4 regions of the Nocardiopsis sp. LDBS0036 genome follow, and region 3 is predicted to be linked to each of the others. Evidence: riboswitches for the same ligand, from Rfam matches in the RefSeq annotation. Region 3 holds a riboswitch; each other region holds the start of a gene.
What was found. A riboswitch is a leader RNA that binds a small molecule or an ion and turns the genes downstream of it on or off. The one in region 3 is predicted to bind thiamine pyrophosphate.
Positions count from the first base shown of each region.

Region 1 (5,430 bases), 480 kb from region 3:
TCCCCGCCCGAGAGCGTGTAGGGGTGCACGTCGGCCAGCGCGGACAGGCGCAGACGCTCCATCAGCTCGCCCACCCAGGCCTCGGTCTCGGCCTCGCCCATACCCGCGCGCAGCGGGGCGAAGCGCAGCTCGTCGCGCACGGTGGCGGTGACGAACTGGTCCTCGGCGTGCTGGAAGACCGTGCCCACGTGCCGGGCCAGCCTGCGGGCGGGCCAGCGCACGAGCGGGCGCGGGTCGGCCCCGGCCAACGGCCCGCGCGGCAGCACCGCCCCCCGGTGGGGCCTGGACAGTCCGGCGAGCAGGGTCAGCAGCGTGGACTTGCCCGCGCCGTTGGGTCCGGTCAGGGCGGTCGCGGTTCCGGCTCGGACGGTGGCGTCCACCCCCTCGAACACCGTGCGCCGGGGCGCCGCGCGCACGCCGAGCTGGCTCGGGGTGCGCGCCGTGACGCCCACGGCCTCCAGCAGGGGCTCCCCGCCCGGCGCGGGCGCCAGGACGGGCGCGGGCTCGTGCCCGGGCACCCACACTCCCTGCGCGGCCAGCGAGCGCCCGTGCTCGGCGAACACCGTTCCCGGCGGGCCGTCGGCGACGACCCCGCCGCCGGGCGCCACGACCACGACCCGGTCCACCAGGTCCACGACGTCGGCCACGCGGTGCTCGACCAGCACCAGGGTCGCCTCGGTCTCGGCGAGCAGGCGGGCCAGCACGCCGCGCACCAGCGCGGCCCCGGCGGGGTCGAGGTTGGCGGTGGGCTCGTCCAGCAGCAGCAGGCGGGGGCGCATCGCCAGGGCCCCGGCGATCACCAGGCGCTGCTTCTCACCGCCCGACAGCGCCCCGGTGGGGTGGCGCGGTCCGTACGGGAAGCCCACGGCCTCCAGTGCCTCGTGGACCCGGGGCCAGATGAGGTCGGGTGCCACGCCCAGGTTCTCCGGGCCGAAGGCGACGTCGTCGCCCGCGCGCGCCATCACCAGCTGCGTCTCGGGGTCCTGGCTGACCAGGCCGACCGAGCCCCGGCTCCGGTCGGCGGGCTCGCCGTCCAGGAGCAGGGTGCCCTCGTGGTCGCCGCTGATGGCGGCGTCCTCGCCGGTCAGACCGGCCAGTGAGTGCAGCAGGGTGGACTTGCCCGCGCCGGAGGCGCCCAGCAGCAGCACGCGCTCGCCCGGCTCGATCACCAGGTCCACGCCGCGCAGCGCGTGGGACCCGCGGCCCGAGTGCCGCCAGCCCCAGCCGGAGAGCTCCACGCGCGCGCCCGGGCCCCCGGCCGCCGTCCGGCGCCCGTTCGCGGAGGCCACGGTCAGCCCCTCGCGGACGGGAAGGGGGCCAGCGCCCCGGAGCGGGCCAGGGCGGTGGTGAGCAGGCGGGAGCCCACGCCCGCGATGAGGGCGGCGCTGACCACCACGATGACGCCGTAGGTGACCTGGTAGGACAGCGGCCAGGTCACGTTGTAGGCGAGGTTGTCGCGGATGGCGGGGGAGACGCCCGCGACCGCCGCCGCGAGGACGGCCACGCCCATGCCCCAGCGGCGGTAGCCGAAGGCGAGGAAGACGAGTTCGGGCAGGATGCCCTGGAGGGCGCCGTCGAGGATGACCATGATCCCCCACTGGGTGCCCAGGAGCGCCGAGACCGAGGCGGCGGCGATGGCGGTGAGCAGGGCCGCACCGGGCTTGCGGATGATCAGGCCGCCCAGTACGCCGGAGATCAGCCACATGCCGTAGACGACGGCCTGCGCGGGCGGGAAGCCGACGAACAGCGGGGTCGTGACCGACCAGACGATGTTCCAGAGCCAGAAGACCACGCCGACCGCGACGCCGATCACGGAGGCCACGACGATGTCGACGGTGCGCCAGCTCCGCAGTCGGCCGAGGAGGTCGCGCCGGAAGCCGGCGCCCTGGGGGGTGGTGTCCCTCTTCATATGGTGTCCCTTCGCCGGGGGATGCGAGGGGCCCGTGCGGCCGAGAGCGGCGCCGGAACGCGTTCCGTGCGCGCCGGGACGTCCCCGGTGCGCGGGAGCACGCCACCGGTGACGGTTCCTACGACTTCCTTCGCTGGCATGACCCAGATCAGGTGTGTAAGGGTCTGCGGCCTGGTGCCGCACTCTCAGCGCTCGCGCGCTCCCCTGTCGGTTTCGTCCATTATGAACAAGGGGGAGCGCCGGGGTGTTCCCGGGTCGCGTCAGCGCACGTCGGGGCCTCAGCCCCCGGGACTGGCGCCGCCCTCGGGCACCTGCGGTCCCGGGGTCGCGCCGCCCCAGGGCGCGCCGCCGTCCCCGCCCGGGGACTCGCCGCCACCGGTACCGCCGCCGCCTCCGCCGGTACCGCTGCCGTCTCCACCACCACCGCCGCCGCCACCGGTACCGCCGCCTCCACCGGTTGAACCCCCGCCGTCGCCGTCACCGGTGCCTCCACCGCCGTCGGTCGATCCTCCGCCGCCTCCGGTACCGCCACCACCCCCGGTCGAACCCCCGCCACCACCGCCGGTGGCTCCCCCACCGCCGTCACCGGTGCCACCGCCGCCGGTCGAGCCATCGTCACCCCCGGCACCGCCGCCACCGCCACCACCACCGGCCGCGACGCCGCCGTCACCGCCAGCCGTGCCTCCATCGCCTCCACCGGCGTCACTGTCGTCACTGTCACCGTTGTCGCCACCGCCGCCCGACGGCTTGTCCGAGGCCTTGCCGTAGACCTTCGGCGAGGGGGCGAACTCCTCCTCCGGCAGGTCCGCCACGGCCTCGCGCATGGTGGCCTGCCAGATCGGGCCGGGCAGCGTGGCCCCGTAGACGATGCCGTAGTAGCGGTCGCCGATGGTCACGCCCTGGAGCGTGTGCTGCTCCCCGCCCCGGATGTCGCCGACCACCACGGTCCCGGCCAGGTTCGGGGTGTAGCCCGCGAACCACGCGTAGGCCGCGCTGTCGGTGGTGCCGGTCTTGCCCGCCACAGGGCGTCCGATCTCCAGGCCGTTGGCGGTACCGCCCTCGAAGGTCTGCTGGAGCAGGTGGTTGACGCCGTCGGCGACCTCGGTGTCCAGCGCGCCCTCCTCGCACTCGGTGCCCATCTCGACCTCCTCGCCGTCCTCGCCCTCGAAGAGGACCGAGGCCACGGGGACCGGCTCGCAGTAGGTGCCCCGGGAGGCGAAGACGGCGTAGGCGCTGGCCATGGTGAGCGGGGAGACCTCCTGGTCGCCCAGGGTGAAGGAGCTCCACACCTGCAGGTCCTCGCCGTCCGCGCGGTGGATGCCCAGGCTCTGGGCCATCTCCGCCGTCTCGCACAGGCCGACGCGCTCCTGGAGCTGGGCGAAGTAGGTGTTCACCGAGCCCTTCGTCCCGCTGATCATGTTGTGCCTGCCGCCGTCGCTCTCCCCGGCGTTGCGCACGTCCCAGGGCGCCATCCTGCCGCCCTCGCAGTTCTCCAGGCCGCTCACCGTCGTGGACTCGGGCGAGGAGAAGCTGGTGTCGTACTTGAGCCCGGCGTCCAGGGCGGCGGCCAGGGTGAACGGCTTGAACGTCGAACCCGCCTGGTAGCCCAGCGACCCGCCGTCCTCGTGGTCCACGGACAGGTTGATCGAGGTGGTGCCCGGCTCGTCGTCGAAGCCGTAGCGCATGTTCTGGGCCATCACCCGCACCCGGCCGGTACCGGGCTCCACGAGGACCTCGGCGGCGAACTTGTGGGAGTCGCCCGCGGGGACGTAGCGCTCGATCGCCTGCTCGGCGGCCTCCTGCATGTCCAGGTCCAGGGTGGTGCGCACGGTGATGCCGCCCCGCTCCAGTATCCGGTCGCGCTCCTCCTGGGTCCCGGCGAGCGCGTCGGAGCCGCCCAGCCACCGCATGACGTAGTCGCAGAAGAAGGGCTGCTCGCTGCTGAAGCAGCTGCCCGCGCGCGGGGTCTCGTCCACCTCCAGGCCCCGGCTCTTGTACTCCTGCGCCTGCGCGCTCTCCAGGTGTCCGGTGGCGACCATCCGGTCCAGCACCAGGTTGCGGCGCTCGACGGAGGCCTCGGGGTTGGTGAGCGGGTCGTAGTACGAGGGCGCGCGCACCAGCGCCACGATCGTGGCGGCCTGCGCGGGGTCGAGCTCGGAGGCCGGGACGGAGAAGTAGCGCTCGGCGGCGACCTCGATGCCGTACGCGTTCTGGCCGAAGTAGGCGAGGTTGAGGTAGCCCTCCATGATCTCGTCCTTGGTGAGCTTCTCCTCCAGCTCGATGGCGTAGCGCAGCTCCAGCACCTTGCGGGTCAGGGTGCGCGCGTTGGCGCTCGCCAGCTCCTCCTCGGTGTCGGCCTGTTCCATGAGGAGGTTCTTCACGTACTGCTGGGTGATGGTGGACCCGCCCTGGGTGTTGCCCAGGACGGTGCGGACGGCGGCGCGCAGCGTGCCGCGCAGGTCCAGTCCGGCGTGCTCGTAGAAGCGGTCGTCCTCGATCGCCATGAGGGCGGCGGGCACCCAGGGGCTGATCTCGTCCAGCGGCACCACGTCGCGCTCGCGCTCGGCGACCTCGGCGATCGGTTCCCCGTCGACGTCGGTCAGCAGCACGCGCTCGGCGGGGTGCGGCACGGCCAGGTCGCTGGGCAGGGCCATGAAGGCCGCCGCGGAGTCCCTGGCCGCCAGGCCGAGGCCGCCGACCCAGGGCATGACCAGCGCCGCCGTGAGCAGACCGGCGACCGCGCCGGTTCCGGCCAGGCGCTGGACCGTCTCCCGGCGGTCCCCCGCCGGGGTCGGCTCCGACACCTTCCGGCGCAGGGCCTCGGCCCACCGCCGCACACGCGGACCCGCGGCGGCCGGTACCGCACGGGAGAGGGCCCCGCGCCAGTTCCGGCGCGGGGCCTCGTGCCGCCGCCCACGCGGCGGGCGCTGGTTGGACTCCGTCACGTCGCCCCCTACGGCCGTGTGCCGCCCCGCCCGCGGGACGTGCGGGCGGACAACTCCATCGACCACGGTCTCAGGGCGGACGCAAAGGGCAGGCCGGGTTAACGGGCGCGTCAGCGAAAAACTTCCTCAATGCCAAGCAAAGCACCGCAGAACGAACATATTTCTTCAATCACCACGAAACAGGCGCGTCACACACCCGGAGCAGGGAGGGAGAGCGAGCACCGAGGAGACTCCCGGGCCACGGATGCCCGAATCCGTGACAAAAGTTCCTTAGACGACTATTCGGTCACGCGCGGATGTCCGGAATACGGCCATACAGCTCGCGCGTGCATTCGGTCATCCCTACCCACCGCAGCACACCGTCCAACATGACCGATCAGTTTTCCGTCATTTCCACAGAATGCATCGGAAAACAACCACAGAGACACCTGAATCTGCTGCATCCTTATGACCGCTTTGAGAGGTTTACTCAGCAGAAACCCGACAAACACCGGCTCTTAGCACACGCATCCAGTGTGGCGAGGATCACAGAAATTATCCGGCCCTGGCACTCCGCCAAACACCACAAGAGGGCAG
Region 1 is NZ_CP141103.1:5,334,316-5,339,745, reverse strand. Features, by position in the region: gene UIS43_RS22840 (ABC transporter ATP-binding protein) at 1-1,289, opposite strand, end outside; gene UIS43_RS22835 (ECF transporter S component) at 1,292-1,909, opposite strand; TPP riboswitch at 2,018-2,125, opposite strand; gene UIS43_RS22830 (transglycosylase domain-containing protein) at 2,188-4,854, opposite strand.
Region 1: another riboswitch for thiamine pyrophosphate. It lies ahead of UIS43_RS22835 (ECF transporter S component); the one in region 3 lies ahead of thiD (bifunctional hydroxymethylpyrimidine kinase/phosphomethylpyrimidine kinase).

Region 2 (5,430 bases), 2.9 Mb from region 3:
TCCTCGTGGGCGCCGTGGACGCTGGCCCCGCTCGGCGGCCTGGTCGTGCTGGTCGGCCTGGTCCGGGCCCGGCGGGGCCGGGACGCGCACGGGGGAGCGGAGCGGGGGCCCGAACGCGCGGAGGGGGAGCCCGTCGCGCCGACGCCGGGCTGAGTTCCGACGGAACCGGCGGGCCGTTCGAGCCGCGCCCGGTGCCCCGGGACGGGAAACACCTGAGGATACGGGTGTTCCGGGAGAGAACGAGCCGTTTCGACCGTAGGATCACACCCATGTGCGGTCGTTATGCCCAGTCCCGGAACGTGCACCAGTTGCAGCTCGCCTTCGGCCTGCCCGAGCAGGCCCTTCCCGAGGAGACCGATCCCCGGGCGTGGCCGCCGCTGGAGGAGCTGGACCCGGACTACAACATCTCACCGGGCAGGCCCGTGTACGCGGTGCTCGGACCGCCCCCGCAGGGGGAGGACCGGGGCGAGCCGGGGCCCCGCTCCCTGCACACCCTGCGCTGGGGCCTGGTGCCCTCCTGGGCCAAGGACCGCAACATCGGCTACCGGATGATCAACGCCCGCAGCGAGACCATCGCCGACAAGCCCGCCTTCCGCACGGCCTTCCGGCGCCGCCGCTGCCTGCTGCCCGCCGACGCCTACTACGAGTGGCAGCTGATCGGCAGGGACGGGACCGTGCAGGCCAGCACCTCGCCGGTCACCGACCCCCACCACAAGAAGCGCAAGGCCAAGGCGGACAAGAAGCCCTACTCCATCCACTACCCCGACGACCGGCCCCTGGCCCTGGCGGGGATCTTCGAGCGCTGGCGCGACCCCGAGGTGGCCGAGGACGACCCCGCCGCGTGGGTGTGGAGCTGCGCCGTCGTCACCACCGAGGCCGCCCCCGAACTCGCCCACATCCACGAGCGCATGCCCGTCGTCGTGCCCCCCGAGGACTGGGCGGCCTGGCTGGACCCGGCGACCGGGGCCGACGAGCTGGCCCACCTGCTCCAGGACACCCCCGCCGAGCGCTTCGAGGTGGACGAGGTCTCCACCGACGTCAACAGCATCAAGAACAACCGTCCCGACCTGCTCGAACCGCTCTCCGACACCGGGGGAGACGAGCCGCAGACGCTCTTCTGACCCGGGGGAGCGCGGCACGGCCCCGAGCCGACCGCGCTGTCGGGGGTGGCGTGCGGGAGACACTTTTCTATCCCCGGGACGGTGGACAGCCCCGCTCGGCCGACGGATAGAGTGTCCGGGGCCACACGGACCGGGCACGCCCCGGTCACGCGTGCCCGGGGCGCCCCAGGCGTCCCCACATCTTCATACGCAACGCGGGAGCTCGCGCCATGGCGGGCTGAGAGGGCGACTCAACGGTGTCGCCGACCGCAGAACCTGTTCGGGTAATTCCGACGTAGGGAGGCATGCCATGACGGCTCTCGACGGCCGCGACGTCAGTTCCACCGCCGACCACCGGGTGACCACCGGTCCCATCATGGGATCACGCAAGGTCTACCGGGAGGTCGCCACCCCCGAGGGGCACACCCTCCGCGTCCCGCAGCGCCGGGTGGAACTCAGCAACGGCAGCCACTTCGACCTGTACGACACCTCGGGTCCGTACACCGACGACACCGCGCACATCGACGTCCACCGGGGCCTGGCCCCCACCCGCGGGGAGTGGGCCCACGCGCCCGCCCCGTCCGGCGGCGCGACCACCCAGCTGGCCCACGCCAAGGCCGGGACCATCACCCCCGAGATGCGGTTCGTGGCCGCCCGGGAGGGCGTGGACCCCGAGTTCGTCCGCCAGGAGGTGGCCGTGGGCCGGGCGGTCATCCCCGCCAACCGGTGCCACCCCGAGTCCGAGCCGATGATCATCGGCAAGAACTTCCTGGTCAAGATCAACGCCAACATCGGCAACTCCGCCGTCACCTCCTCCGTGCCCGAGGAGGTGGAGAAGATGGTGTGGGCCACCCGCTGGGGGGCCGACACCGTCATGGACCTGTCCACCGGCAAGCGCATCCACGAGACCCGCGAGCGCATCCTGCGCAACTCGCCCGTCCCGATCGGGACCGTACCCATCTACCAGGCCCTGGAGAAGGTCAACGGCGACCCGGCGGCGCTGAGCTGGGAGGTCTACCGCGACACCGTCATCGAGCAGTGCGAGCAGGGCGTGGACTACATGACCGTCCACGCGGGCGTGCTGCTGCGCTACGTGCCGCTCACCGCCCGCCGGGTCACCGGCATCGTCTCGCGCGGCGGCTCCATCATGGCGGCCTGGTGCCTGGCCCACCACAGGGAGAGCTTCCTGTACACCCACTACGAGGAGCTGTGCGAGATCCTCCGGGAGTACGACGTCACCTTCTCCCTCGGCGACGGGCTGCGGCCGGGGTCGATCGCCGACGCCAACGACGAGGCCCAGTTCGCCGAGCTGCGCACCCTGGGCGAACTCACCCACATCGCCCGCGCGCACGACGTGCAGGTGATGATCGAGGGGCCCGGGCACGTGCCGATGCACAAGATCGCGGAGAACGTGCGCCTGGAGGAGGAGCTGTGCGGCGAGGCGCCGTTCTACACGCTCGGCCCCCTGGCCACCGACGTCGCGCCCGGCTACGACCACATCACCTCCGCGATCGGCGCCGCCCAGATCGGCTGGCTCGGTACGGCGATGCTGTGCTACGTCACCCCCAAGGAGCACCTGGGGCTGCCCGACCGGGACGACGTCAAGACCGGTGTGATCACCTACAAGCTCGCCGCGCACGCCGCCGACCTGGCCAAGGGGCACCCCCGGGCGCAGGAGTGGGACGACGAGCTGTCCAAGGCGCGGTTCGAGTTCCGCTGGCAGGACCAGTTCCACCTGGCCCTGGATCCCGAGACCGCGCAGTCCTTCCACGACCAGACCCTGCCCGCCGAACCCGCCAAGACCGCGCACTTCTGCTCCATGTGCGGGCCGAAGTTCTGCTCCATGAAGATCACGCAGGACGTGCGCAGGTACGCCGAGGAGCACGGGCTGGAGACGGTGGCCGCCATCGAGAAGGGCATGGCCGACAAGTCCGCGGAGTTCGCCGAACAGGGTAAGCGGGTCTACCTGCCCCTGGCGGACCAGGAGACCGCGCAGCACCAGTGAGGGATGGGGCGGGGGCGGCGGCGTCCCCGCCCTAGCCGGGCTTGCGCGCGCTCGCCACCAGGTGCACGCCCACGTAGTCGTCGGACTCCGTGGCGCGCAGTTCCATCTCCACCAGGCGTCCCATCGACCTCGGGTCGCGCGCCAGCATCATCTCCACCGTGGAGGCGGACAGCACCGTGCGGGGCTTGACCCACTCCAGCTCCAGACCGGCTTCGGCGACCGCCTCGGTGAGCTGCTCGGCCGTGAAGCACCGCGTGATGGAGCCGTCCGGCCAGGGCACCAGGAGCACGTCCGCGTTGGGCGCGTGGCTCAGCTCGGGCCAGCGGTCCTGCTCGGCCAGCATCGCCATGCCCAGCACCACCGAGTCCACGCACAGCAGGGCGCGGCCCCCCGGGCGCAGCACCCGGCTGACCTGGGCCAGCGCCTCCTCGGTGGCCAGGTGCCGGGACAGCACCCGGTTGTCGGCGATGACCCCGTCGAAGGAGTCCGGGGCGAAGCTGCGCAGGAAGGCGGAGTCGCCCACCACGTGGCGCAGCCGTCCGCGCCGGGCGGGCCGGGGCACCACCGCGCGCCCGTTCACCAGGGTCAGCGGGCGGCGCACCGCCACGTCCACCGACGGCAGCAGGGTGACCACGTCGTGTCCGGCGGCCACGGCGCGCGGGGCGCCCTGGTAGTCCGCGCCGGAGAGGTCGAGCAGCAGGGAGGGGGTGTCGGGGAGCCACCGGGCGACCTGCGCCTCTGCGACCGCCCAGTAGAACCGCCAGTAGTCCGACAGGCGGTCGGGGGTGGCGAACTGGGCCGCCGTGGGACGGGGGCGGTCGGAGGCCGGGGTCGGGGACGGTCGCACGTGCACTCCTCTCCCATCCTCCAGATGTCCTACCCGCACTCTGCCATGCCTCACCTCCGGTGACGGAGGTAAACGACAAAGTTCGCCCAAGGAGGGACCTTCGTCCCTCCGCGGCGCGGAATCAGCTCGGGCGAAGCGTTGTTCTCCCCTACACCGCGCCCGGAGCAGCAGCGTCCGGGCGCGCCACACGCGAGTATGCGGGGGAGGGCCGACAGACCATGCCGACAGCCGCGACGTGCCTGGAGCGCGAGGAGACGGTGTCGGCGCCACGCGGCGCCGATGCGCGGGTCCGTGCCATGGGACCGTATCGTTGGGGTATGGACGCCCCAACCGGGACCAGCGCGAGGAGGCCGACGGGCTTGGAACAGGGCCAGGAGCAGGAGACAGCCGAGGAACGGGAAGAGCGCTTCGAGAGGGACGTGCTTCCCTTCCTCGACCAGCTCTACTCCGCGGCGCTGCGGATGACCCGTAACCCCGCCGACGCGGAGGATCTCGTACAGGAGACCTTCGCCAAGGCGTTCGGTTCGTTCCACCAGTTCAGACAGGGAACGAACCTCAAGGCGTGGCTCTACCGCATCCTCACCAACACCTTCATCAACTCCTACCGCAAGAAGCAGCGCGAACCGAAGCAGGCGGGGACCGAGGACGTCGAGGACTGGCAGCTGGCGCAGGCCGCGTCGCACACCGCGGCGGGCCTGAAGTCGGCTGAGGCCGAGGCGCTCGAACACCTCCCCGACACCGACGTCAAACGGGCTCTCCAGGAGCTGCCCGAGGACTTCCGGATCGCGGTGTACCTCGCCGATGTCGAGGGCTTCGCGTACAAGGAGGTCGCCGAGATCATGGGGACGCCCATCGGGACGGTCATGTCCCGGCTGCACCGCGGGCGCCGCCAGCTCAGGTCGATGCTGGAGGAGTACGCGGTGGAGCGGGGGTTCCTGCCGGCGCGGGCGGCGGCCGAGGCCGGCGCGGTCGCCTCGGGGACGTCCCCGCGCGGACGGGGACAGGACGTCTCGGATCGAGGAGACCGGCAATGAGCGGCGGCCACGGCGAACACAGCGACACCCCGTGCAGCGAGGTGCTCGCCAAGCTCTACACCTACATCGACGGCGAGCTGGAGGAGGGCAACTACGAACAGGTGCGCGAGCACCTGGACGGGTGTGGGCCCTGCCTCGACGAGTACGGCCTCGAGGAGGCGGTGAAGAAGCTCGTGGCCAAGCACTGCGGCTGTGATCCGGTGCCGATGGACCTGAGGGACAAGGTGCTCAACCGCCTGGCCCGGGCGCGCACGGAGCAGTTGGCCCGGGAGGCCCGCGTGGAAAGCCCGGGCACCGCGCCCTCCTGAGGGAGCCCGGGCACGACCGGGCCCGGTACCGGACGAAACCTGGCACACCTGGTGGCGGAAGCTGGAATTCCAGCTTCCGCCACCTTTTTGTTGGATTTTGTGCCCTGTTCCGTTATTAGCGATCTCTGAAGTGATG
Region 2 is NZ_CP141103.1:2,918,269-2,923,698, reverse strand. Features, by position in the region: gene UIS43_RS12200 (DUF3068 domain-containing protein) at 1-153, shown strand, start outside; gene UIS43_RS12195 (SOS response-associated peptidase) at 270-1,121, shown strand; TPP riboswitch at 1,306-1,417, shown strand; gene thiC (phosphomethylpyrimidine synthase ThiC) at 1,411-3,105, shown strand; gene UIS43_RS12185 (methyltransferase domain-containing protein) at 3,137-3,958, opposite strand; gene UIS43_RS12180 (sigma-70 family RNA polymerase sigma factor) at 4,270-4,986, shown strand; gene rsrA (mycothiol system anti-sigma-R factor) at 4,983-5,294, shown strand.
Region 2: another riboswitch for thiamine pyrophosphate. It lies ahead of thiC (phosphomethylpyrimidine synthase ThiC); the one in region 3 lies ahead of thiD (bifunctional hydroxymethylpyrimidine kinase/phosphomethylpyrimidine kinase).

Region 3 (5,430 bases):
CCAACGAGTCGGGCCTGGGCACAGGCGGTATCGCCGCCGCCTCGGCCAAGACCAACCAGCCGGTCCGCCAGGCCATGGTCTCGATGACCCAGACCTTCATCGACACCATCATCGTGGTCACCATGACCTGCCTGGTCATCATCACCACCGGCGTCTGGACCGACGGCCAGGCGGACGGCTCGCTGATGACCAGCAACGCGGTCTCCGAGGGCCTGGGGGCGATCAGCCCCGCGCTCGCCCCGGCCGGCGCCGTCATCGTGGCCGTCGCGGTGGCCGTGTTCGCCCTCACCACCCTGCTCGGATGGGCCTACTACGGCGAGCGCTGCATGGTGTTCCTGGGCGGCCGCCGCCTGGTCCTGCCCTACCGCCTGGTGTTCATCGCCGTCATCTACGTGGGCTCGGTCGCCAGCCTGGACTCGGTCTGGCTGTTCAGCGACATCGCCAACGGCCTGATGGCCCTGCCCAACCTCATCGGCCTCCTGCTGCTGTCCCCGGTCATCGTGGCTGAGACGCGCAAGTTCTTCGCCCACCCCGACTGGAGGGACCCGGACAAGGTCATGGAGGACGTGACCAAGGTCTGACCCGGTAGGGGCCGCGCCTCCAGCAGAGGGCGGAACGAGGAGGGGGGACCGGCGCGGAGCCGGTCCCCCCTCGGCGTTCCCTCATCCGGACGCCGCTGCTACCACCAGGCGTGGAAGTGGTGCACCGGGCCCTGCCCGCCGCCCGCGTCGATCTCGTCGGCGCGCCGGATGGCCTCGGTCAGGTAGTCCTTGGCGTCGCCCACAGCGGCGGCCACGTCCGGCCGCTGCGGCAGCAGGGCCGCGATCGAGGAGGACAGCGTGCACCCGGTGCCGTGCGTGTTGCGGGTGACCACCCTCGGGGCGCGGAACTCGACCGGGTCGGCGTCCCGGGCGACCAGGACGTCGACGCTCTCCCCGCCGGGCAGGTGGCCGCCCTTGAGCAGGACCCGGCGCGGGCCCAGCTCCAGCAGCCGCCAGGCCTGGGCGCGCATGGACGCCAGGTCGGTCGCCTCGGGCTCCTCCAGCAGGTCCGCGGCCTCGGGCAGGTTCGGGGTGACCAGGTCCGCGCGGGGCAGGAGCTTGGTGCGCAGCGCGTCGACGGCCGAGGCCTCCAGCAGCCGGTCCCCGCTCTTGGCGACCATCACCGGGTCCACCACCACGTTCGGCAGCGCGTGGCGGTCGATCGCCTCGGCCACGGCCTCGGTGACCTCCGAGGTGCCCAGCATGCCCACCTTGACCGCGTGCACGACGGCGTCGGCGAAGAGGGTGTCCATCTGGTGGGCGACGAAGCGCGCGGGGATCGGGTGGACCCCGGTGACGCCGAGCGTGGACTGGGCGGTCAGCGCGGCGATCACCGTCATCCCGAAGGTCCCGTGCGCGGAGAAGGCCTTGAGGTCGGCCTGGACGCCCGCGCCCCCGCTGGGGTCGCTGCCGGCGATGGACACGATGTTGTACGCGCTCATGGCGTTCCTTCGCTAGTGCTAACTAGGGCAGGTTCGACGGGTGTGCTCTCAGCCGGGAACGTGTCCCGGCACCCCGCGCCTCCGGAGCCGCCTCGGCGGCCCCGGTCATTATGTGTCTGTGGTGCGTTCCGGGCAGGATACCCACACAAGCGCGAAGGGGTCCGCCCGGGTACGCGGGCGGACCCCTGGAGGGTTTTCACGGGGGACGGAACCCCGAGGGAAAGGCGCCTCAGGCGGAGGTGCCCTCGGTCCGGCGGGCCCTGGTGCGCTTGTAGACGCGGGCCAGGATGAACCACAGCACCAGCAGGCCGATGATCACGACCACGATGTTGCTGATCACGCCGCTCCACTGGGCGAGGATGGGCTCGATGGCCGGGCCGAAGACGTAGCCGAGGCCGATCCAGATCGTGTTCCACACCGCCGAGCCGATGACCGTGTACAGCGAGAACTTGAACAGGGGCATCCGCTCGATCCCGGCGGGCACCGAGATGAAGCTGCGGACCAGGGGCACGCACCGGCCCAGCAGGACGGCGACGCCGCCGAAGCGGGTGAAGAAGCGCTCGGCCTTGTAGAAGTCCTCGATCTCCAGCAGCGGGGTCTTCTCGACCAGCCAGGCCGTGCGCTCGCGGCCCAGGAGCGCGCCGATCGCGTAGAAGCCCCACGCGCCGACCAGGCAGCCGATCGTCGCCCACAGGATGGCGAGCCACACGTTCATGTGCCCGGCGTAGGCGAGGAACCCGGCGCCGGGCAGGACCGCCTCACTGGGCATCGGCGGGAAGAAGGTCTCGATGAACAGCGCCACGCCGACACCGGGTTCGCCCAGGGTCGTCATCAGGCTCAGGACCCACCCGATGAACCCCTCGTACTCGTGGGCGACGTCGACGTCCGTCGTCGAGGCCGCGGTCATCAGCAGATTCGTTGTCATGCGGTTGTCGTTCCCGTTCTCAGACGTGGGTGGGGGTCCGGTGGAGTTCGGCTTCCTCCATGTGGAGGCGCTTGCGGCGCTCCCAGACGATGGCCGCCGCCACGATCGCGAAGCCGACCGCCATCAGGCCGACTGTCACCGGGACGTCGGTGGGGGCCAGGAACGTGCGGTCCTCGTCCTGCCAGGGCCACAGGGCGCGCAGCGAACCGGCCATGAGGCCGGTGAGGACCACCAGGGTCATGTGGTGGAAGTTCTCCAGCAGGTGCTGGAGCAGCTTCACGAACAGCGACAGGCCCGTGAGCATGCCGAGCGCGAACACCGAGAGGTAGGCGACGTCCATGTCCCCGACCGCGCTGATCGTGGGTTCGTACAGACCCAGCGTGAGCAGGATGAAGGATCCGGACAGCCCTGGCAGCACCAGGGCGCAGACGGCCACCGCCGCGGCGAGGAAGACGACGACCGGGTGGGTGGGCAGGTTGGCGCCGGGCAGGCCGGTGAGGAAGAACGCGCCCGCGGCGAAGACCAGGGCGACGAGGTAGTGCCAGGCCCGCCACCTGTGGCCCGCACCGGTGTAGGGAATCCACAGGCAGGCCAGGACCAGGCCGAAGAACAGCGCGTACGCGTACTGGGTGTGCGACTCGACCAGCGGGGCGAGGACCACGGCCGCCATGCCGAGGAAGGCCACCATGCCGACGAGCGCGGGGACCAGCACGCTCCAGTCCACCTGGCGGAACTGCTCCTGGGCGCGCTCCCTCCCGCGTCCGCGCGGGACGTCGGTGACGTAGCGCCTGACACCGCTGACCATGTGGCCGGCGCCGCCGATGAGCTTGTCGTAGAGACCGACGATGAGGGCGACCGTGCCGCCGCTGATACCGGGAAGGGCCTCCGAGGCGCCCACGGCGCCGCCGCGCACCGCGTTGAAGATGTAGCTGCCTACTGAGTTGGGCATCTGGGTTCTTGGGAGCGCTTCGGGCGGGGCCCGGGGAAGCGCGCCGTCCTCCGTCCTAGTGGTGTCACCGCACGCGCACCGTGTGCACGGGTGGAGGGGTGGGTCAAAGGTGGTCCTCGCGGTCCACGGCCTCGACCGGAGGCGGGGTGGGCCGGTCGGCCCCGGCCGGGAGTGTGCGAACCGGTCGGAGCGGGGGAGGGGAAACCGTGGGGCCTTGGACCAGGCGACGCCAGTCTAGCGGTGGCGGAGGGGGTCCAGAGCGGCCGACGGCCTGCGAAACCCCTGTTTCGGCTGGGTAAGTCCATATTGACCCTGTGCCCGAAATGAAGGGTCCGGTACCGCCCGGGTGCGGAGTTCCGCAGCAGACCGCCGAGGAGGCCGGCTGCCCGGCCGCGAGCGCCGTCTCCGGCACGGTCAGGCTCCCGTTCCGGAGTCCGGCCCCGGGCCCGTCGCGGAACCCGGCGGGGGTCCTGGGATCCGGAACGGGCTCAGGAAACGGTCGGGACGGCCGGAGCGGGCGCACCGGTCCCGGTGACCGACGTCGCCCACCGGTAGTCCTGCTTGCCGACCGCCGTACGCCGCACCCGGTCCACGAAGTGCACGGTACGCGGCACCTTGAACCCCGCCAGCCGCACACGGCAGTACGCGCGCAGTTCGGCCTCCTCCAGACGGGCGTTCGCGGCCAGCGAGACCAGCGCGGTCACCCGCTGCCCGAGGTACTCGTCGGGCGAGGGCACCACGATGGCGTCCTCCACCGAGGGGTGAGCCTTGAGCGCGGCCTCCACCTCCTCGGGGTAGACCTTCTCCCCGGCGGTGTTGATCACCGCGCTGCCGCGTCCCAGCAGCGCGATCGAACCGTCGGCGTCCCAGGTCCCGAAGTCGCCCGACAGCGCCCATCGGCGCCCCTCGGCGTCGGTGGGGAAGGTGCGCGCGGTCGCCAGGGGGTCGTTGTAGTAGCCCAGCGGGATCCGTCCGGTGCGCGCGATCCGCCCCACCTCCCGCGAACCCGGGGGCAGCGGGCGCAGGGACGCGTCCAGCACCGCGATGCTGCCGCCCATGGTGAAGCTGCGGCTGCCCGAGGGGCCGGGCCCGGACGGGGCCTCCGCCGGACCGGCCGGTTCTGCGCCGGTCGCCGACCCGCACACACCCGTCTCCGAGCCACCGTAGGCGTCGGAGAGGGTCACGTCCTCGCGCCAGGCGTGCCACAGCGCGCGCACCGCCGGGGTGAGCGGGGTGCCGCCGGAGCGGATCGAGGCCAGATCAGGGCACAGCCCCGGTTCGGTGAGCAGGTGGCGGGCCAGCGGGCGGGCCATGGCGTCGCCCACCAGCTGGAGCACGTGCACGCCCTCCCGGTGCGCCGTCTCCAGCACCCGGTCCGGGCGGAAGCTGCGGTCGGTGGACAGCACCACCCGCTTGCCGCACAGCAGCATGCTCAGCGCGTTCCACTGCCCGGCCGCGTGCATGAGCGGGCCGAGGACCAGCATGCGCTGCTCGAAGCAGCGCGCGGCGCGCTCGGCCACCTCCTGCGGGGTCCGGGCGCTGGGCGTGCCCGGAGCGCGGCGCTCCAGGGCCGCGCGGAAGATGTCCGCCTGCCGCCACAGCACGCCCTTGGGGTAGCCCGTCGTGCCGCCGGTGTAGAGCAGGTAGTGGTCCTCGCCGCTGGTCGGGGGCAGGGGCGCGTCGTCGGGCGCCGAGGCCAGCGCCTCCTCGTAGTCGCGGCCCCGCGTCCCGCGCGCGGAGCCGTCCGCGACGAGCAGGACGTGGCGCAGCCGGGGCAGGTCGGAGCGGACCGTGGCCACCGCCCCGGCCAGCGAGTCCTCCGCGATCAGCGCGACCGCGTGCGAGTCGGCCAGGACGTGGCGCAGCTCTCCCGCGACGTAGCGGTAGTTGACGTTGACCGGGACCGCTCCCGCGCGCAGGATTCCCAGGAAGGACTCCACCCACTCGGCGCGGTTGAACGCCAGGACGGCGACGTGCTCGCCGGGGCGCACGCCCGCGCCGACCAGGTGGTGGGCCAGCCGCAGCGAGCGCTCGTGCAGGGCGCGGTAGGTGAGCCGCCGGGGACCGGCGACC
Region 3 is NZ_CP141103.1:5,816,517-5,821,946, forward strand. Features, by position in the region: gene UIS43_RS24775 (sodium:alanine symporter family protein) at 1-581, shown strand, start outside; gene thiD (bifunctional hydroxymethylpyrimidine kinase/phosphomethylpyrimidine kinase) at 680-1,483, opposite strand; TPP riboswitch at 1,471-1,569, opposite strand; gene UIS43_RS24785 (DedA family protein) at 1,713-2,408, opposite strand; gene UIS43_RS24790 (DUF368 domain-containing protein) at 2,428-3,357, opposite strand; gene UIS43_RS24795 (acyl-CoA synthetase) at 3,846-5,430, opposite strand, start outside.

Region 4 (5,430 bases), 2.9 Mb from region 3:
CCGGGCGGCGCTGGCCCTGCTGCACGACGGGCCGACCGCGCTGGCGCTGGAGCGGGCGGCGGGCTTCGGACCCAGCACCACGGTCCTGGTCGCCGCGGCCGCCGGAGGGGCGGGCACCCTGGCCGTCCAGCTGGCCCGCAGGGCCGGGGCCCGGGTCATCGGCGCGGCCAGGGGCGGGGCCAAGCTGGCCCTGGTCCGCGAACTGGGCGCGCAGGAGACCGTGGACTACTCCGAGCCGGACTGGCCGGAGCGGGTGCGCGCGCTGACCGGCGGCGCCGGGGTCGACGTGGTCCTGGACGGCGCCGGGGGCGCGCTGGGCGCGGCGGCCTTCGGGACCCTGGCCGACGGCGGCCGGTTCGTCGGCTACGGCTCCGCGGGCGGGAGCTTCACGGAGGTGGACACCGAGGAGGCCGGGCGCCGCGGGATCGAGGTCCTGGGCCTGTTCGACCTCAAGCAGGCCGACGGCGACCGGCAGGACGCCCTGCGGATGGTGCTGGAGATGGCCCGCATGGGCAGGATCACGCCGCACGTGGGGCTGGCCCTGCCGCTGGAGCGGGCCGCCGAGGCGCACGCCGCACTGGAGGGGCGCGCGGTGCTCGGTAAGGCCCTGCTGATCCCCTAGGGCCGGGCGGCGCGGGCCGCCAGGCGCTGGCGCAGAGCGGCGGCGGCGGCCCGGGGGTCCTCCGCTTCCGTGATCGCGCGCACGACCACGACCCGGCGGGCCCCGGCGTCCAGCACGCGGTCGATGTTGTCGACGTCGATCCCGCCGATGGCGAACCAGGGGCGGTCGGTGCCCAGCGCGGCCGCCTCCTCCACCAGCTCCAGCCCGGCGGCCGGGCGGCCCGGCTTGGTGGGGGTCGCCCAGGTCGGTCCGACGCAGAAGTAGTCGCTGCCCGGCTCCTCGGCGGAGGCGGCCGCGGCGGCGACGTCGTTGTTGGAGCGGCCGATCACGGGGTCGGCGCCGATGATGTCGCGGGCCATGGGCACGGGCAGGTCCCGCTGACCCAGGTGGAGGACGTCGGCGCGCACGGCGCGGGCGATGTCGGCGCGGTCGTTGACCGCGAGCAGGGCGCCGTACCGCTCGCACGCCTCCTTCATCACCTCCAGGGCCGCGATCTCCTCGCGTGCCTCCAGGCCCTTGTCCCGGAGCTGGATGATGTCCACTCCCCCGGCCAGGGCCGCGTCGGCGAACTCGGCCAGGTCGCCCCGACCGGTCCGGGCGTCGGTGCACAGGTACAGAAGCGATGCGTCCAGGCGCTTGCGCAGGCTGGTTCCGTGGCTGGTCCTCACACGGTCCACCCTAGGCCCTGGCGCGTTCGGACCCAAGGGCGAGGGACGCGGCGGCGCGCCCCTCCCCCCTTCCCCGCGGGTCAGAAGGCCAGGCTCTGGGCCCGGCGGCGCACCTCGGTGCCCCGGTTCTCGCGCATGGCCTGGATCGGCGTGCCAGGCAGGGAGTCGTCGGGGGTGAACAGCCAGCGCAGGGCCTCCTCGGAGGAGAAGCCCGCGTCGGTGAGCAGCAGCAGCGTCCCCGGCAGACCCTTGACCAGGTCGTCGCCGTCGATGAAGGCGGCGGGAATGGAGAGTTCGCCGTCGCGGACCACACCCATCATGCGGTTCTCGCGGATCAGCGTCTTGATCCGGTTCGGGCTCACGCCCAGCGGAGCGGCGGCCTCCTTGAGGGTCAGCCAGTCGCCGATGAGCGTGTCGATGTCGCGTTGTGTCACACCACCAATCTGCCACATCCGCGCACCTCCTTCCCCCCGGCACGGCGCGCGTCGGCCACGGGTCCTAGAATGGGGACAGACCCCTACATCCCGCGGGAGCCGGGTGGGACCCGGCTGAGAGGGAGGCTGTGAGCCTCCGACCGCACGAACCTGATCCGGATCATGCCGGCGAAGGGAGTGGAAGCCACAGCCGTGCGCACCTCCAACGATCCCCACCGCGACCGCGTCGTCGTGGTCGGCGGCGGCCTGGTCGGCCGGGTCACCGCCTGGCGCGCCGCCCAACGCGGACTGAGCGTCACCCTGGTCGAGTCCGACCCCGCCCGCGCCGCCTCCACCGTGGCCGCGGGCATGCTGACCCCCGCCACCGAGGCCGCGTTCGGCGAGGAGCCCCTCATGGAGCTGGGCATCCGCTCGGCCCGCATGTACGCGGACTTCGTCGCCGAACTGGAGGAGGCCAGCGGCCTGGACGTGGGACACCGCGCCACCGGCACGCTGCTGGTCGCCTTCGACCGCGACGACCTGGCCGTCCTCACCGAACTGCACGCGCTCCAGCGGAGGCTGGGCATCGCCGCCGAGCGCCTCACCGGACGCGAGTGCCGCCGTCTGGAGCCCATGCTCGCCCCGTCCGTGCGCGGCGGCGTCCTGGCCCCCGACGACCACTCCGTGGATCCGCGGCGGCTGCTGCGCGCCCTGACCGCCGCGGGCGCACGCGCGGGCGTCACCGAGGTCCGCGGGCGGGTCGGGGAGGTCCTCTCCCCCGGCCCCGGGGGCTCCCGGCTGGGCGTGCGCCTGGCCGGGGAGGCCGAGGCGGGGCGGACCCTGCCCGCGCACCAGGTGGTGCTGGCCGCGGGCTGCTGGGGCAACGGCGTCGTGGTCCCCGAACCCGTCGTCCCGCCGCTGCGCCCGGTCAAGGGACAGCTGCTGCGCGCCCGGGTGCCCGAGGGCGAGCCGCCGCTCGTCAGCCGGACCGTCCGCGGCCTGGTCCGGGGCTTCCCGACCTACCTGGTGCCGCGCGCCGACGGCGAGGTCGTCATCGGCGCCACCCAGGAGGAGCTGGGCCACGACACCTCGCTCACCGTCGGGGGGCTCTGGCAGGTGCTGCGGGACGCGCGCGAACTCGTCCCCGGGGTGAGCGAGCTGGAGGTCACCGAGACCTGCGTCGGGCTGCGCCCCGGCTCGCCCGACAACGAGCCCCTCCTGGGGCCCACACGGGTCCCGGGACTGCACCTGGCCGCCGGGCACTTCCGGCACGGGGTCCTGCTGACCCCGGTGACCGGGGAGGCCATGGCCCGGGCCCTGACCGACGGAGACCTGCCCGAGTACGCCCGCCGTTTCACGGCACGACGCGCAAGTAGGTAGTAGCAGTGGAACTGATCATCAACGGCGACCGCCGCGAGTTCGCCGACGACACGACCGTGGAAGCGGTCGTGCGCGACCTGACCGGCGCCGAGGCCCCCGGCGGTGTCGCCGTGGCCGTCAACGACGAGGTGGTGCGCCGGACCGCGTGGGCCGCGAGCCCGCTCAACCAGGGCGACCGCGTGGACGTCCTCACCGCGGTGCAGGGAGGCTGAGCATGAACGACGACCTCGTGATCGCGGGAACCTCCTTCGGGTCCCGGCTGATCACCGGAACCGGCGGAGCGCCCTCCCTGGAGGTCCTGGAGGAGGCCCTGATCGCCTCCGGAACCGAGCTGACCACGGTGGCGATGCGCCGGGTCTCCCCCGGCACCCGGGGGTCGGTGTGGGACGTCCTGACCCGCAACAAGATCCGGGCGCTGCCCAACACCGCCGGATGCTTCACCGCCGTGGACGCGGTGCGCACCGCCCGCCTGGGCCGCGAGGCGCTGGAGACCGACTGGGTCAAGCTGGAGGTGGTGGCGGACGAGCACACGCTGCTGCCCGACCCCGTCGAGCTGCTGGAGGCCGCCGAACAACTGGTGGACGAGGGCTTCACCGTGCTGCCCTACACCAACGACGACCCCGTGCTGGCCCGGCGCCTGGAGCAGGTGGGCTGCGCCGCGGTGATGCCCCTGGCCGCCCCGATCGGCTCGGGGCTGGGCATCCGCAACCCGCACAACCTGGAGCTGATCGTCGAGCAGGCCGGTGTGCCCGTCATCGTGGACGCGGGGATCGGCACCGCCAGCGACGCCGCCCTGGCCATGGAGCTGGGATGCGACGCGGTCCTGCTGGCCACGGCCGTGACCCGCGCCCAGGACCCGGTGCGCATGGCCGCCGCGATGCGCGACGCCGTACGCGCGGGCCGCGGCGCGCGCCTGGCGGGCCGCATCCCCGTGCGGCGCTACGCCCAGGCATCCTCGCCGTCCGTGAGTTAGGCCACCCGGCCCCGCGTCCCGCCCCCCGATTGGTGCGTCCCACCTGGGGAGTTTGGCGGCGTCCTCTACCGTGGAACGAGTGTGCGGTCCGACAAGGGCGCATCCCGCACACCACGACCACCCAGGCGCGAGCGTCCCCACCGCCCACGGAGCGGGCCTCACCGGGGACGGGGCGACCCGACGACCGGCGGAGCACACACCGCCGGGCCCGGGGGAGCCCCGGCCGGGGCCGGGACCCGTCCTCCGGGGAGACCGAGCAGGCCTCCCCGGATGTCCCACCGGCCCCACCGGCACCCGAACGGGACGGCGCGACCGCGAACCGCGGGGCAGACCTGGCGTGGGCTTCCGCTATCGTGTCGGTTCGACACCCGGTGTCGGGTACGCGCCACCGGCCGCGACAGCCCGCGCTCCCCGCAGCAAGGACACTACTCCGCCGTGGACATGACGACTTCCGACCCGCTCGTAGGCGCCACCCTGGACCGACGTTACTTCGTGGAGTCCAGGATCGCCGGAGGCGGGATGGCGACCGTCTACGTCGCCCACGACCTGAGGTTGGACCGACGGCTGGCCCTGAAGGTGATGCACCCTTCGCTGGCCCAGGACCCGACCTTCGTGCAGCGCTTCATCAACGAGGCGCACTCCGTCGCCAAGCTCTCCCACCCCAACGTCGTGCAGGTCTTCGACCAGGGTGAGGACCAGGGGCACGTGTTCCTGGCCATGGAGTACGTACCCGGACGCACCCTGCGCGACCTGCTCAAGTCCCGGGGCAGGCTCGGCGCCCACGACGCCCTGAACGCCATGGCCCCGGTGCTGGCCGCGCTCGGCGCCGCCCACCAGGCGGGCATGGTGCACCGCGACGTCAAGCCCGAGAACGTCCTCATCACCGAGGACGGCCGGGTCAAGGTCGCCGACTTCGGCCTGGCGCGCGCCGTGGAGCAGTCCAACCAGGGGCTGACCCGCACGGGCACCCTCATGGGCACGGCGGCCTACCTGGCCCCCGAGCAGATCGAGAAGGGCGTCGCCGACGCCCGCAGCGACGTGTACGCGGCGGGCATCATGCTCTACGAGCTGCTCACCGGCAGCCAGCCGCACACCGGCGAGACGCCCATCGCGATCGCCTACCAGCACGTCAACGAGGACGTCCCGCGCCCCTCGCACTTCCTGCCCGGCCTGCCCGCGGAGGTCGACGCGCTGGTCACCAAGGCCACCGAGCGCGACCCCAGGTACCGTCCCAGCAACGCGGGCCAGTACCTGGCCAAGGTCCTGGCGGTGCTCAACGGCCTGCCCGCGACTCCCCCCGCCTCCGCCGCCGACCAGGCCCCGCTGACGCCCGTCGCCCCGGCGGCGGCGACCACGGCCTCGGTGACCGCGCCC
Region 4 is NZ_CP141103.1:2,205,610-2,211,039, forward strand. Features, by position in the region: gene UIS43_RS09185 (zinc-binding dehydrogenase) at 1-622, shown strand, start outside; gene thiE (thiamine phosphate synthase) at 619-1,290, opposite strand; gene UIS43_RS09195 (Rv2175c family DNA-binding protein) at 1,371-1,724, opposite strand; TPP riboswitch at 1,807-1,918, shown strand; gene thiO (glycine oxidase ThiO) at 1,887-3,083, shown strand; gene thiS (sulfur carrier protein ThiS) at 3,089-3,295, shown strand; gene UIS43_RS09210 (thiazole synthase) at 3,298-4,056, shown strand; gene pknB (Stk1 family PASTA domain-containing Ser/Thr kinase) at 4,492-5,430, shown strand, end outside.
Region 4: another riboswitch for thiamine pyrophosphate. It lies ahead of thiO (glycine oxidase ThiO); the one in region 3 lies ahead of thiD (bifunctional hydroxymethylpyrimidine kinase/phosphomethylpyrimidine kinase).